Paractinoplanes abujensis: one gene and its partner. The protein of the gene in region 1 interacts with the protein of each later gene in a pairwise test. Links are inferred from orthologs where the notes say so. Each region holds a gene or a part of one and is shown on either strand. Other genes may lie near its edges.

Evidence for each region.
Region 2: the proteins of ftsZ (region 1) and rlmN interact in binary tests that used the Escherichia coli proteins (3 or more experiments, as listed by UniProt). The link is inferred for Paractinoplanes abujensis from one-to-one orthologs.

What each region holds. Positions count from the first base shown.
Region 1 is NZ_JACHMF010000001.1:4,912,814-4,919,163, reverse strand. What follows is about bases 54-2,974. They hold ftsZ (cell division protein FtsZ), read left to right. Parts: upstream 54-901; coding sequence 902-2,047; downstream 2,048-2,974. Other genes in these bases: BKA14_RS22170 (YggS family pyridoxal phosphate-dependent enzyme), read left to right, coding at 2,044-2,751; BKA14_RS22180 (cell division protein FtsQ/DivIB), read left to right, coding at 54-605. Also shown: more of BKA14_RS22180, read left to right, coding at 1-53; BKA14_RS22165 (cell division protein SepF), read left to right, coding at 2,999-3,697; BKA14_RS22160 (YggT family protein), read left to right, coding at 3,743-4,048; BKA14_RS22155 (DivIVA domain-containing protein), read left to right, coding at 4,092-4,904; BKA14_RS22150 (hypothetical protein), read left to right, coding at 4,944-5,858; BKA14_RS22145 (DUF167 domain-containing protein), read left to right, coding at 5,955-6,284; BKA14_RS22140 (potassium/proton antiporter), read left to right, coding at 6,281-6,350. UniProt on the Escherichia coli protein: Essential cell division protein that forms a contractile ring structure (Z ring) at the future cell division site. The regulation of the ring assembly controls the timing and the location of cell division.
Region 2 is NZ_JACHMF010000001.1:8,098,606-8,104,980, forward strand. What follows is about bases 1,184-4,129. They hold rlmN (dual-specificity RNA methyltransferase RlmN), read left to right. Parts: upstream 1,184-2,040; coding sequence 2,041-3,219; downstream 3,220-4,129. Other genes in these bases: BKA14_RS37315 (phosphatidate cytidylyltransferase), read left to right, coding at 1,184-2,000; BKA14_RS37325 (DivIVA domain-containing protein), read left to right, coding at 3,257-4,129. Outside these bases: pyrH (UMP kinase), read left to right, coding at 1-370; frr (ribosome recycling factor), read left to right, coding at 412-969; more of BKA14_RS37315, read left to right, coding at 1,161-1,183; more of BKA14_RS37325, read left to right, coding at 4,130-4,405; BKA14_RS37330 (DUF2631 domain-containing protein), read right to left, coding at 4,462-4,695; BKA14_RS37335 (Rieske 2Fe-2S domain-containing protein), read left to right, coding at 4,823-6,375.

The DNA of each region.
Region 1 (6,350 bases):
TCTGGCTGGTCTACGGCACCTCGGTGCTGGGTGTGCGCGAGGTGAAGGTGGTGGGCACCCAGTTCGTGGCCGTGACGCAGATCGAGCAGGCCGCCGCGGTGCCCGACGCCGAGCCGCTGGCCCGGGTCGACCTCGACGGCGTCCGGGCCCGGGTGCGGGAGCTGCCGCCGGTGGAGCGGGTCGTGGTACGCCGCAGCTGGCCGTCCACCTTGGTGGTCGAGGTGGTGGAGCGCACGCCGGTGGCCGCGGTGCCCCAGCACGGGGAGTTCGCGCTGATCGACCGTACGGGGGTGGCCTACCGGACGGTCAAGGAGCCGCCCGCTGGCCTGCCGCTCGTACGGGTCGATTTCCCCGGAGCCTCCGACGTGAACACGCGGTCGGCGCTGACCGTGCTGGCGGCCCTCAGCGACGAGCTGCGCGAGCAGGTGGTGGCCGTCTCGGTGGCCGCCCCCGCGCAGATCAAGCTGGAGCTGAGCAAGGAGCGCACGGTGGTCTGGGGCGACGACACCCAGAGCGACACCAAGAGTCAGGTCGCGACGGTCCTGCTCAAGCGGGCGGGTAAGGAGATCGACGTCTCCGCCCCATCGGTCGTGACGATCCGTTAATAGCAGCGTCTAACGGACATAGGGGCGGAAACGCCATATTTTGGTCGAGGTTACGGGTCGGTCGGATTTTCGCCACGTAAGCGGACGCCGACACGCCGCGCCGGTTCTTTGGTTGATGTGGGATGTCCGCTTACGTTGCCACCAGAGGTTGAGTGGTTGACATAACTCTCACCCTCTAGTAGAGGGTGAGGGTTTCCTCGCCCTCCCTTGTACGGCAGCGGGTGACGAAGGTGCGGTCTGGCCGGACCGCACGGGGCCCATGACACCCACTAACCCTGGAAGGGAAGGCTGAGCCCATGACACCTCCCCACAACTACCTGGCGGTCATCAAGGTCGTCGGGATCGGCGGCGGCGGCGTGAACGCCGTCAACCGAATGATCGAGGTCGGGCTCAAGGGCGTCGAGTTCATCGCGATCAACACCGATGCTCAGGCGCTGCTGATGAGCGACGCCGACGTCAAGCTCGACGTCGGCCGCGAGCTGACCCGGGGCCTCGGCGCCGGCGCGCAGCCCGAGGTCGGCAAGAACGCCGCCGAGGACCACCGCGACGAGATCGAGGAGGTGCTCAAGGGCGCCGACATGGTCTTCGTGACGTGCGGCGAGGGCGGCGGCACCGGGACCGGCGGTGCGCCGGTGGTCGCGAACATCGCCCGCAAGCTCGGCGCCCTTACCATCGGCGTCGTCACGCGGCCGTTCTCGTTCGAGGGCAAGCGCCGTCAGGTGCAGGCCGAATCCGGCATCGACGAGCTGCGCAACCAGTGCGACACGCTCATCGTCATCCCGAACGACCGGCTCCTCGCGCTGGGCGACCGCGGAATAAGCATGATGGACGCGTTCCGTCAGGCCGACCAGGTGCTGCTCTCCGGCGTGCAGGGCATCACCGACCTGATCACGACCCCGGGTCTGATCAACCTCGACTTCGCCGACGTCAAGAGCGTGATGAGCGGGGCCGGCAGCGCGCTCATGGGCATCGGCAGCGCCCGCGGGGACAACCGCGCGGTCGAGGCGGCCGAGAAGGCGATCTCGAGCCCGCTGCTCGAGCAGAGCATGGACGGCGCCCGCGGCGTGCTGCTCTCCATCGCCGGTGGCTCCGACCTGGGCCTGTTCGAGATCAACGACGCGGCGCAGCTGGTCACCGACGCGGCCCACCCGGACGCGAACATCATCTTCGGTGCGGTCATCGACGACGCGCTCGGCGACGAGGTGCGGGTCACCGTGATCGCGGCCGGCTTCGACGGGGGCACGCCCTCCTACAAGCCGTCCGAGCCCGCCCGCAAGGTCGTGCAGCAGCCGGCCGAACGCACGGCGGTCACACCGCCGGCGCCCGCCGCCGCCGCGGCGTCGACCACGCCGGCGCCGGCTCCGGCCCAGGCCACGCCGCCGCCGCGGCGCGTGCTCTTCGACGACGTGGACGTGCCGGACTTCCTCAAGAACGGCTCGTGACCGGTGAGGGGCGGCGGGCCGAGCTGGCCGCCGCCCTGAGCGACGTCAACGACCGGATCGGCCGCGCCTGCGCGGCCGCCGGTCGTCCCGCTGACGAGGTCACCCTCGTCGCGGTGACCAAGACCTATCCGGCCAGTGACGTGGTGCTGCTGACGGGGCTCGGTGTCACCGACGTCGGCGAGAACAAGGATCAGGACGCGGGCCCCAAGGCCGAGCTGGCCCGGGCCGAGGGAGCCACCCCGCGGTGGCACTTCATCGGTCAGCTGCAGCGCAACAAAGCCCGCTCGGTTGTCCGGTACGCCGACGTGGTGGAGTCGGCCGACTCGGTCCGCCTGGTCGAGGCGCTGGCCCGGGCCGCCGCCGGGCGCTCCGAGCCGCTCGACGTGCTGGTGCAGGTGAGCATCGACGGTGATCCGGCGCGTGGGGGCGCGGCGGGCGACGACCTGTGGCGGGTATCCGACTCGGTGGCGGCCGCGGACACGCTGCGGCTGGGCGGGGTGATGGCGGTGGCCCCGATGGACTGGGACCCCGACCGGGCCTTCGCGACCCTGCGCGAGCTGTCGGAACGCCTGGTCATCACCCATCCGGGGGCTTCCGTCATCTCCGCCGGCATGAGCGGCGATCTCGAGGCGGCGATCCGGCACGGCGCGACACACGTCCGAATCGGCACTTCTTTGCTCGGAATGCGAAACCCGCTGCGGTAGCCTTGCGGCGGGCAGCAAACTACATGGGTGTTGTTTACGCGACACCGCTCGCGACCAGGGTTCTGATTCGCGCGGCGGTGGGTAAGCGTGACGGCGCGGCACGTCGCGGGACGAGGGACTGCTAAGACCTTCCGACCGTGCAAAGGGGGAATGCGGTACGCCGAGGGGGTGCGTTCCGCAGCAGCGGACGAAGGTGGGGGCACATGGCTGGTCGGGTCAACTCGGGGTGGCGTGACGGGGTGATGGCATGAGCGCGCTTCGCAAGGCGGGCGTGTGGCTGGGCCTCGTCGAGGAGGACGACGACCGCGGCTACAACGATTACGACGACAGCTCCTACCGTCCTCGCAGCCGGTACTCGGGAAGCCGGTACGCCGAGGACGAGTTCGCCGACGAGGAAGACGTCGAGGAGGAGCGTCCGGTGCCGCGGGCGCGCACGGAGCGCAGTCGCCCGTCCGACCGTCTGTCGTCGCATGCCGACCTGGACGACCACGATCGGGTGGAACGTGCCGAGCGCAGCGAGCGGGCCAGCGTCCGGTCGATCACCCGGCCGAGCACGGTCAGTGACAACTCGTCCGCGCTGAGCTACTCCACTCGGGAGAATCTGGCCCTGGCGCCGCAACCGGTGCACCCGCCCGAGACGCGTCCGCGCCCGGTCGAGGAGGAGCAGCGGTATCAGATCACCACGCTGCACCCGACCACCTACCGCGAGGCGCGCACCATCGGGGAGCACTTCCGCGACGGGGTTCCGGTCATCATCAATCTCACTGAGATGGATGAAGGTGACGCCCGCCGGCTGGTCGACTTCGCCGCCGGACTTGCCTTCGGCCTTCGCGGTACGATCGAGCGCGTTACTAACCGGGTTTTCCTGCTCTCACCGGCAAATGTCCAGGTCACCGCGGAGGACAAGGCCAAGATCGCCGAGGGTGGGTTCTTCGGGCAGGCCTGAGGCGGGCCGCGCGCAGCCCGCCACCCAGATGGGGGATCCGCACGAGTGCTCTCGATCGTGTTCCAAATATTGTATTTAGTCGTTTACATCTTCTTCCTCGTCCTGCTTGCCAGGTTCGTGCTGGGTGCGGTACTCCAATACGGTCGTCGGTGGCAGCCCAGTCGTGGGGCGTCGGCGGCATTGGAAACGGTGTGGAGCGTCACTGATCCGCCCCTCAAGGCGTTGAGGCGTGTGATCCCCCCGCTGCGCATTGGTAACGTGAGTTTGGACCTGGCTTCCATCGTGCTGCTGGTTATCCTGTTCGTGCTCATGAGGTTCGTGCTTCAAAGATTGATCCTGAACTTCAGCTAAACAGCAGCCCCAACCGCGGCCGCGACTGACCCGAGGAGTTTCGATGCCGCTGACCCCGGCCGACGTGCACAACGTCGCCTTCAAGAAACCCCCCATCGGCAAGCGGGGGTATGACGAGGAGGAGGTTGACGCCTTCCTGGACGAGGTCGAGCGTGAGCTCGCCCGTCTGATCGAGGAGAACAACGAGCTGCGCGCCCAGGTGGAGCGCGGCGGTCGGGGTGGCGCGCCAGCCGGTCCGAGCGCCGACCCGCGCCTCGCGGCCGAGCTCAACGAAGTCAAGGCACAGCTCGACCGTGTGCAGCGCGACAAGTCGCAGGCCGAGCAGGCCGCGCGGCAGATGCAGGCCGAGCTCGAGCAGGTCCGTGCCCAGGGTCCGGTCGGTGGTGGCGCCGCTGGGTCCGGTGCTGACGGCGAGCAGCAGGCCCTGCGGGTGCTGATGATGGCCCAGCGCACGGCCGACGACCACGTCGCCGACGCCCGCCGCGAGGCCGACAAGCTCCTCTCCGACGCCCGCTCCAAGGCCGAAGAGGTCACCCGCGAGGCCCGCGCCAAGGCCGACGCCCTCGAGCGCGACGCCCGTCAGCGCCACCAGGAAGCCATGGGCGGCCTCGACGCGAAGCGCTCCGCGCTGCAGAAGCACATCGAGGAGCTCAAGCAGTTCGAGCGGGAGTACCGCACCCGCCTGAAGGCGTATCTGGAGAGCCAGCTGCGCGACCTCGACGGCCGGGGCCAGGGCCTCGAGGCCGAGATGTCGCGGGCCGACTCCGGTCGTGCCGTCGGCGGAAGCGGGGGTCTCGCCGCGGCCGGTCTCGCCGGTTCGTACGGTGGCCGCAACGCCATCGAATCCGGGCGCTGAGTCTTCTCTCTCCCTCCGGCACCTCGACGAGGATGAGCCATGATCGTTGTTAGCCTCCTGCTCATCCTCGTCGCGGTGACGCTGCTCGTGCTGGGCCTCACCGGCGGGTCGAGCACCCTGCTCATCTGCTCCATCGTGGCCAGTCTCGTGGCCGCGGTGTTCCTGGTCATCGGCGCGCGTCAGGCCGCCGCGACCCGGCGGGCAACGGCCGCCCCCCAGGACAAGGAGCCGGCCGCCCCCGCCGACGAGAATTCCGTCTTCGTGGCCGAGCCCGAGTTCGCCGCCGCGGCCCAGGAGGCCGGCGCGCGCCGCTCCGCCGCATACGACGACCCGTACGACGCCCGGCTCGACGACCCGTACGACGACCAGCGGGAGACCGTTCAGTTCGACCCGGGTGACCTGGCCGCTGCGCGGCCCTCGGCCGGTCCCGACTTCTCGGCGGCCGCGGACGGGCCCGCCTACGCTGATCACGCCGACACCGCCGTCTTCGCCGATCAGGCGGGCGCCGCCCCGGCGGGCGATTTGTCAGCAGATGAGGCCCGACGTCGGGATCTTGAGTCGCCGGACCACGAGCGGGCGCCCGATTACGAGCGTGCCTCGGATGCGATCAACGCCGCCCGCAGTGAAGCCTCCGACGAGGACGCGTGGCCCCGCCGGCCGGAGAACGCCGCGGGTTCCGGACCCGACGAGTTCGCCGAACCCGACGACGACGACCCCGACGACGAGCCGCTGCCCCAGTCGGTGCAGCCTGCCGACGCCGTACGGGTGGCCCGCCTCGACGCCGAGGTGCTCGTGGTCGACGGGCGCCCGCGCTATCACGTGGCCGACTGCCCCAGCCTGGCCGGGCGGCTCGCCGAGCCGATTCCGGTGCGGGAGGCGGTCGAACTCGGCTTCAGCCCGTGCGGGCTGTGCCGCCCGGTCGACCGCCTGGTCGGCGCGGACGCCCGCCGCTGACGGCCGTCGCGGGCGCGGCCGAGGGCAGCCGGGACCGTCGGAAAGGGCACGGAAACCGGGCCTCCCCGGGACCGGCGCCGATCGGCACAATGAGGCATGGTCAAGCGCCGCGTGCCCCCGCCCGACGAGAGCCGGCTCGCCGTGCCCGTGCGGGTGCGTCCCGGTGCCGGCCGCAACCGGGTCGGTGGGCGTTACGAGGGCCCCCACGGCCCCGCCCTGATCGTCGCCGTGGGCGCCCCGGCCGTCGACGGCAAGGCCACCGAGGCCGTGCGTCGCGCGCTGGCCGAGGCGCTGGCTGTGCGGCCCGCCGATGTGGAGCTGCGGCTCGGCGCGACGAGCCGCGACAAGGTCTTCACCGTCGCCGCGGCCGGGGCCGAGGTCGCCGGGCGGCTGGCCGCGCTGCGGGACGGTACGGGCGGCCGGTGACCGGTGGGCTGGACTACGCGCTGCTGATCGGCGCCGGTGTCCTCCTGGTGGCGGTGGCCGCCGTCC
Region 2 (6,375 bases), 3.2 Mb from region 1 along the record:
GCGCGCCATCCGGCACCTCGAGAAGGGCCGCTGCGTCATCTTCGGCGCCGGCGCCGGCATGCCGTATTTCTCCACCGACACCGTCACCGCCCAGCGCGCCCTCGAGATCCACGCGGACGTCGTGCTGATGAGCAAGAACGGTGTCGACGGCGTCTACAGCGCCGACCCCCGCGTCGACCCCGACGCCAAGAAGCTCGACCGGCTCACCTTCCAAGACGTGATTCAGCAGGGCCTGCGCGTGGCCGACCAGGCCGCCTTCAGCCTCTGTGAGGAGAACGACCTGCCCATGCTGGTCTTCGGTGCCCAGGGCGACGACACGATCATTCGCGCCGTGAGCGGCGAGAAGATCGGCACCCTGATCACCGCCTGACAACCCACCACCGAGGAAAGCAAGGGAGGCGAGAAGAGCCGGTGATCGACGAGACCCTCTTCGAGGCCGAAGAAAAGATGGAGAGCGCGGTAGAGCACGCCAAGGAGGAGTTCGCCGCGATCCGTACGGGGCGGGCCACCCCGGCCATGTTCTCCAAGATCGTGGTCGACTACTACGGCGCGCCCACGCCGGTGACGCAGATGGCTTCGGTCGGCGTCCCGGAGCCGCGCATGGTCATCGTCAAGCCGTACGACGCGTCGCAGCTCGGCGCGATCGAGCGGGCCATCCGCGACTCGGACCTCGGGGTCAACCCCAACAACGAGGGCACCCAGCTGCGCATCCACCTGCCGCAGATGACCGAGGAGCGGCGCCGCGACATGATCAAGGTCGCGCGCAGCAAGGCGGAGGAAGGCCGGGTGGCGATCCGCAACGTGCGCCGCAAGGCCAAGGAGCAGCTGGACCGCCTGGTCAAGGACGGGGAGGCCGGCGAGGACGAGGGCCGTCGCGCCGAGAAGGAGCTCGACGACACCACCCACAAGTACGTGTCTGTGGTCGACGAGCTCGTCAAGCACAAGGAAGCCGAGTTGCTCGAGGTCTGATGTCCTACCTCGATCCGCGTGCCGGGCAGAGCGCCGGCGACGACACGAGCGTGCCCGCCTGGCACGCGGGCGAGGACGTCCCGACCGGGCAGCTTCCTCTGGTTCCGGCGTCTGACCGCAACGTTCCGGCGTCTGACCGCAACGTTCCGGCGCCGGAACACATCATCCCGACGACCGAACAAAAGCCGCAGATGGGTCGCAGGCGCGCCAAGGGCCGGGCCGGCCGCAACCTGCCGGCCGCGATCGGTGTCGGCGTCGGCCTGGTCCTGGTGGTGCTGGGCTCTCTGGTCATCTGGCCCGACGCGTTCCTGGGCGTCATCGCGCTGGCCTCCGCGGTCGGCGTCTACGAGATGGTCCGGGCTCTGCGGGCCACGGGCGCCGACGCTCCGCTCATTCCGCTGGTCGCCGGCTCGCTGCTGATGGTCGGCCTGGCCTGGCGCGAAGGCCCCGACGCGCTGCTGCTGGGCCTGCTGGTGACGATCGCCGCATCCGTGATCTGGCGCATAGCCGACGGCGTGGCCGCGTTCCGCCGCGATTTCGTGGCCAGCGTCATGATTTCGATCTACGTGCCGTTCCTGCTGAGCTTCGGTGTGCTGCTCCAGCTGCCCGACGCCGGCGAGGACGGCCAGTGGCGGGTGCTGTGCACCCTGCTCGCCGTGGTGCTTTCCGACACAGGTGGCTACGCGGTCGGCGTCTTCTTCGGCAAGCACAAGATGGCCCCGTCGATCAGCCCCGGCAAGACCTGGGAGGGCTTCACCGGCTCGGTCGTCTCGGCCGCCGTCGGCAGCGCCCTGCTGCTGCACTTCCTGCTGGACATTCCCTGGTTCTGGGGCGTGCTGTTCGGCGCGTTGCTCTCGGTGGTGGCCGTCGCCGGTGACCTGGCCGAGTCGATGCTCAAGCGCGATCTGGGCCTCAAGGACATGAGCAACCTGCTGCCCGGGCACGGCGGCCTGATGGACCGGCTCGACTCAATCCTGTTCGCCGTCCCCACGGCCTACCTTCTGTTCGCTCTGATCGGGGCGAACACGTGACCGGCACGCACACAGGCAAGCGTGCGAGACTGGTTCTGCCATGACGATTCTTCCGGTCATCCCGACCAGCCTCGACCAGCCCGACGCGGTGGCCACCAAGCGCCGTCCATCGATGCCCCCGCGTCACCTCGCCGACCTCGACCTCGCGGCCCGCCAGGCGGCCGTCACCAGCCTCGGCGAGCCCGCGTTCCGGGCCAAGCAGATCTCCACCCACTACTTCGGCCGCCTCGTGCGCGACGTCGACGCGATGACGGATCTGCCCGCCGCGTCCCGCGCCCGGCTCACCGGTGACCTGCTGCCCACGCTGCTCACCCCCGTCCGCGAGCTGGCCTGCGACGACGGCGCCACCCGCAAGACGCTGTGGCGGCTGCACGACGGCTCGCTCGTGGAAAGTGTCCTGATGGGCTACCCCGATCGGGTGACGGCGTGCGTCTCGAGCCAGGCCGGCTGCGGCATGGCCTGCCCGTTCTGCGCCACCGGCCAGCAGGGCCTGACCCGCAACCTCTCGATCGCCGAGATCGTCGACCAGGTGGTCTACCTGGCCGGCGTGGCCGCCTCGGGCGCGGTCACCGGCGCGCCGCCGCGGCTGTCCCGCGTCGTCTTCATGGGCATGGGCGAGCCGCTGGCCAATTACCCCCGGGTGATCGAGGCTGTGCGCAGGCTCACCACCCCGGCGCCGGAGGGTCTCGGGCTTTCGCAACGGCACATCACGGTCTCCACCGTGGGTCTGGTGCCCGCTATCCGCCGTTTGACGGCCGAAGACCTCAATGTGACCCTTGCGTTGTCCCTGCATGCCCCCGATGATGATCTGCGCGATGAGCTAGTGCCCGTCAACCAGCGCTGGAAGGTGGCCGAGGTGCTCGATGCCGCGTTCGATTACGCGGCCCGGACCGGACGCCGGATCTCGATCGAGTACGCCCTGATCAGGGACGTCAACGATCAGCCGTGGCGTGCCGATCTGCTCGGCAAACTTCTGCGCGGCAAGCTGGCGCATGTGAATCTCATCCCGCTGAACCCGACACCCGGCAGCAAGTGGGATGCGAGTCCGAAACCGGTCGAGCGCGAGTTCGTCCGCCGGCTGCGCGAGGCCGGGATATCGACGACGGTCCGCGACACCCGTGGCCGGGAAATCGACGGCGCCTGTGGCCAGCTGGCCGCGGGCGAGCTCACGGAGGCGAGCGCTGGGGGCGCCGCCGCCGACGCGGAGGTGGCACAGTGACTGGGCGCAGGTCCCAGCGAGCGGAGTGGGAGACGTTGTGACGAGTCAGGGGCAACGTTTCCGGCGGCGTGCTCTGCGCCGCGGCTACAAGGTGGATGAGGTCGATTCCTTCCTCGACCGGGTCGAGGCCACGCTCCAAGGCGAGCAGGTGGGCCCGCCCGTCGGCGCGCAGGAGGTGCACGACGTGGTCTTCCGCGTGCGCTTCGGCGGCTACGACGAGTGGCAGGTCGACCTGCACCTGGACCGTGTCGAGCGCCAGCTGGCCGAGCTCGAGGACAGGGGTGGCCGGGGCGCGCCCGCGCCCGACCCGATGCGTGACTCCCTGCGCGGCGGCCTCTCCGCGGCCAAGCCCGGCCTGGGTGCGGCCATGAGCGGTGGCGGCATGGGCGGCGGCCAGGGCATGGGCGGCATGGCCGGCGGTGGCATGGGCGGCCGGATGGCCCCGCCCACCGAGCGCCTGCCCGCTCCGCCGGTCCGCGACGACCGCTTTCAGCAGCAGCCCCCGCAGCGTGGCCAGATGCCGCCCGACCCGTACGGGCGGTACGACGAGCCCACCGGTTACGGCCAGCCGCAGCAGCCGCAGTTGCCGCAGCGCCCCGCCGGTCCGCCCCCGCCGGCGTACGACCGTGACCCTCGCGACCCGCGTGACCCGCGCGGCTACGACCGGGGCGGCTACGACACGGGCAGCTTCGAGCAGCCGACCGGTGGCTTCGACGGGTTCGAGGCGGGCCGGCACGGCAAAACCGACATGACCGCCGAGATCCGCATGCCGCAGCGCGAGCAGCAGGATCCGCGTGGCGGTTACGGCGGCCCCCCGATGAGCGGCCCGCCCATGGGTGGCCCGCCGATGGGCAACGCCCCGATGAGCGGCCCGCCGATGGGTTACGGCGAGCCCCAGCAGCCTCAGCTGCCCCCGCCGATGGGCGAGCCCGGCGGCGAGCTCTACCGGGTCGACCAGCTGCGGCGCACGTTCCAGCCGCGGCGCTTCGGCAGTGGTTACGACCCCAGCCAGGTCGACCGGCTGTTCGAGGGCATCCTGCAGGCGATGACCGGCCGCGGCCCGATGCCCGTACCGGAAAATGATCTCGACATGCTGCAGTTCGGCCTGGTGCCCGGCGGCTACTTCGAGGCCGAGGTCGACGCCGCGCTCCGCGAGGTCAAGGACATTCTGACCCGACGCCGCTGACAGGAAAGGGGCCCCGATCGAGGGCCCCTTTTCCTTGTCGCTCGGTGGAACCGCGCCTACTGGTCTTCGGGCTTCAAGCCGTTGCGCCGCAGCACCACGTCGGCCAGCACCGCGCCGACGAGCCCCACCGCGAAGACGACGAGCCAGACGTTCTCGGTGTTGCCCTCGTGGTTGCCCCAGAAGAACATCAGAATGATCGCGGCCGAGATGATCGCCGCGCGTCGCGCCTGCTTGCGGTTGCCCGGCTTGAGCTGGTCGGGGGCATACACCGGTTCCTGATCGGCAGCCACGCCTGGTCCTTCCTCGAAGGTCGATCGCATCCGGTTCCAGTCTCGCACGACGGCTCCGCGCGCGGCCCACCAACCCGGACCCGGTACCTTCGATGCGGTCGGGTTCACGGATCGAGGGAGTAGAACGGTGCGGATCACGGGCACGGGACACGCGAGCATGCGGATCGACACCGCCGCGGGCAGCATTCTGTGCGACCCGTGGGTCAATCCCGCCTATTTCGCCTCTTGGTTCCCCTTCCCCGACAATTCGCTGCTCGACTGGGAGACCCTGGGCGACGTCGACTACCTCTACGTGTCGCACCTGCACCGCGACCACTTCGACGCCGAGCACCTCAAGCGCTTCATCAGCAAAAAGGCGACGGTGCTGCTGCCGGAGTATCCGACCAGCCAGCTCGAGGACGAGCTGCGCGACCTCGGCTTCACCAGCTTCTACAAGACCCGGTCGGACGAGGTGCACGAGCTCGACGGCGGCCTCAAGATCATGATCCAGGCCCTGATCAGCCCGACCGACGGCCCGATCGGCGACTCCTCGCTGTGGGTCGAGCACAACGGCGTCCGCGTGCTCAACCAGAACGACGCCCGGCCCACCGACCTGACCCGGTTCAACGAGCTCGGCCACGTGCACGCCCACATGCTGCAGTTCTCCGGCGCGATCTGGTATCCGATGGTCTACGAACTGCCCGACGCGGCCAAGACCGCCTTCGGCAAGCAGAAGCGCGACCGCCAGTTCGACCGCACGTGGCGCTACATCGACGACCTCAAGGCCGACCACGTCTTCCCGATCGCCGGCCCGCCGTGCTTCCTCGACGACACGCTCTGGCAGTTCAACGACATCCACGGCGACGAGGGCAACATCTTCCCCGACCAGTCGGTCTTCATGGCGGAGTACGCCAAGGTCGGCGGCACCAACGGCATCGTCCTGCTCCCGGGCAGCGAGACCTCCCTCGACGCCGACGGGAAAGCGACCACCACGCACCCCACCGACGTCGACGAGTTCTTCGCCAACAAGCAGGCCCACCTCGAGGAGATGCGGGAGCGCAAGGCCCCGGTCATCGCCGCCGAGAAGGCCTCCTGGCGGCACCCCGAGATCGACGTGCTGGGCGCGCTCAAGAAGCGCATCGAGCCCCTGCTCGAAGAGTCGATCTACATGGCCCAGGGCGTCGGCGGCCCCGTCCGCTTCGACCTGACCGACACGTTCGGCCCCGACGGCAACGTCATCGAGTCGATCGTCGTCGACTTCCCCGGCAAGCAGGTCCGCCCCTACGCCGACGAGAAGGTGCGCTACCGCTTCAAGACCGGCCGCGCCCTGATCGAGCACCTCATCCACATCGACGAGGGCGACTGGGTCAACTCGCTCTTCCTCAGCTGCCGCTTCTCCGCCGCCCGCATCGGGCAGTACAACGAGTACGTCTACGCGTTCTTCAAGTGCCTCTCCGAGGAGCGCCTGCAGTACGCCGAGGGCTGGTACGACGAGCACGAAAAGGCCGTCGAGGCGGAAGACACGGTGCTGGGCGACTGGACCGTGCAGCGCCGCTGCCCGCACCTCAAGGCCGACCTGAGCCGCTTCGGCATGGTCGAGGGGAACGTGCTGACCTGCCAGCTGCACGGCTGGAAGTTCGACCTGCCCAGCGGCCGGTGCCTGACCAGCGTCGGGCACAAGATCCGGGCAGAGAAGACCGA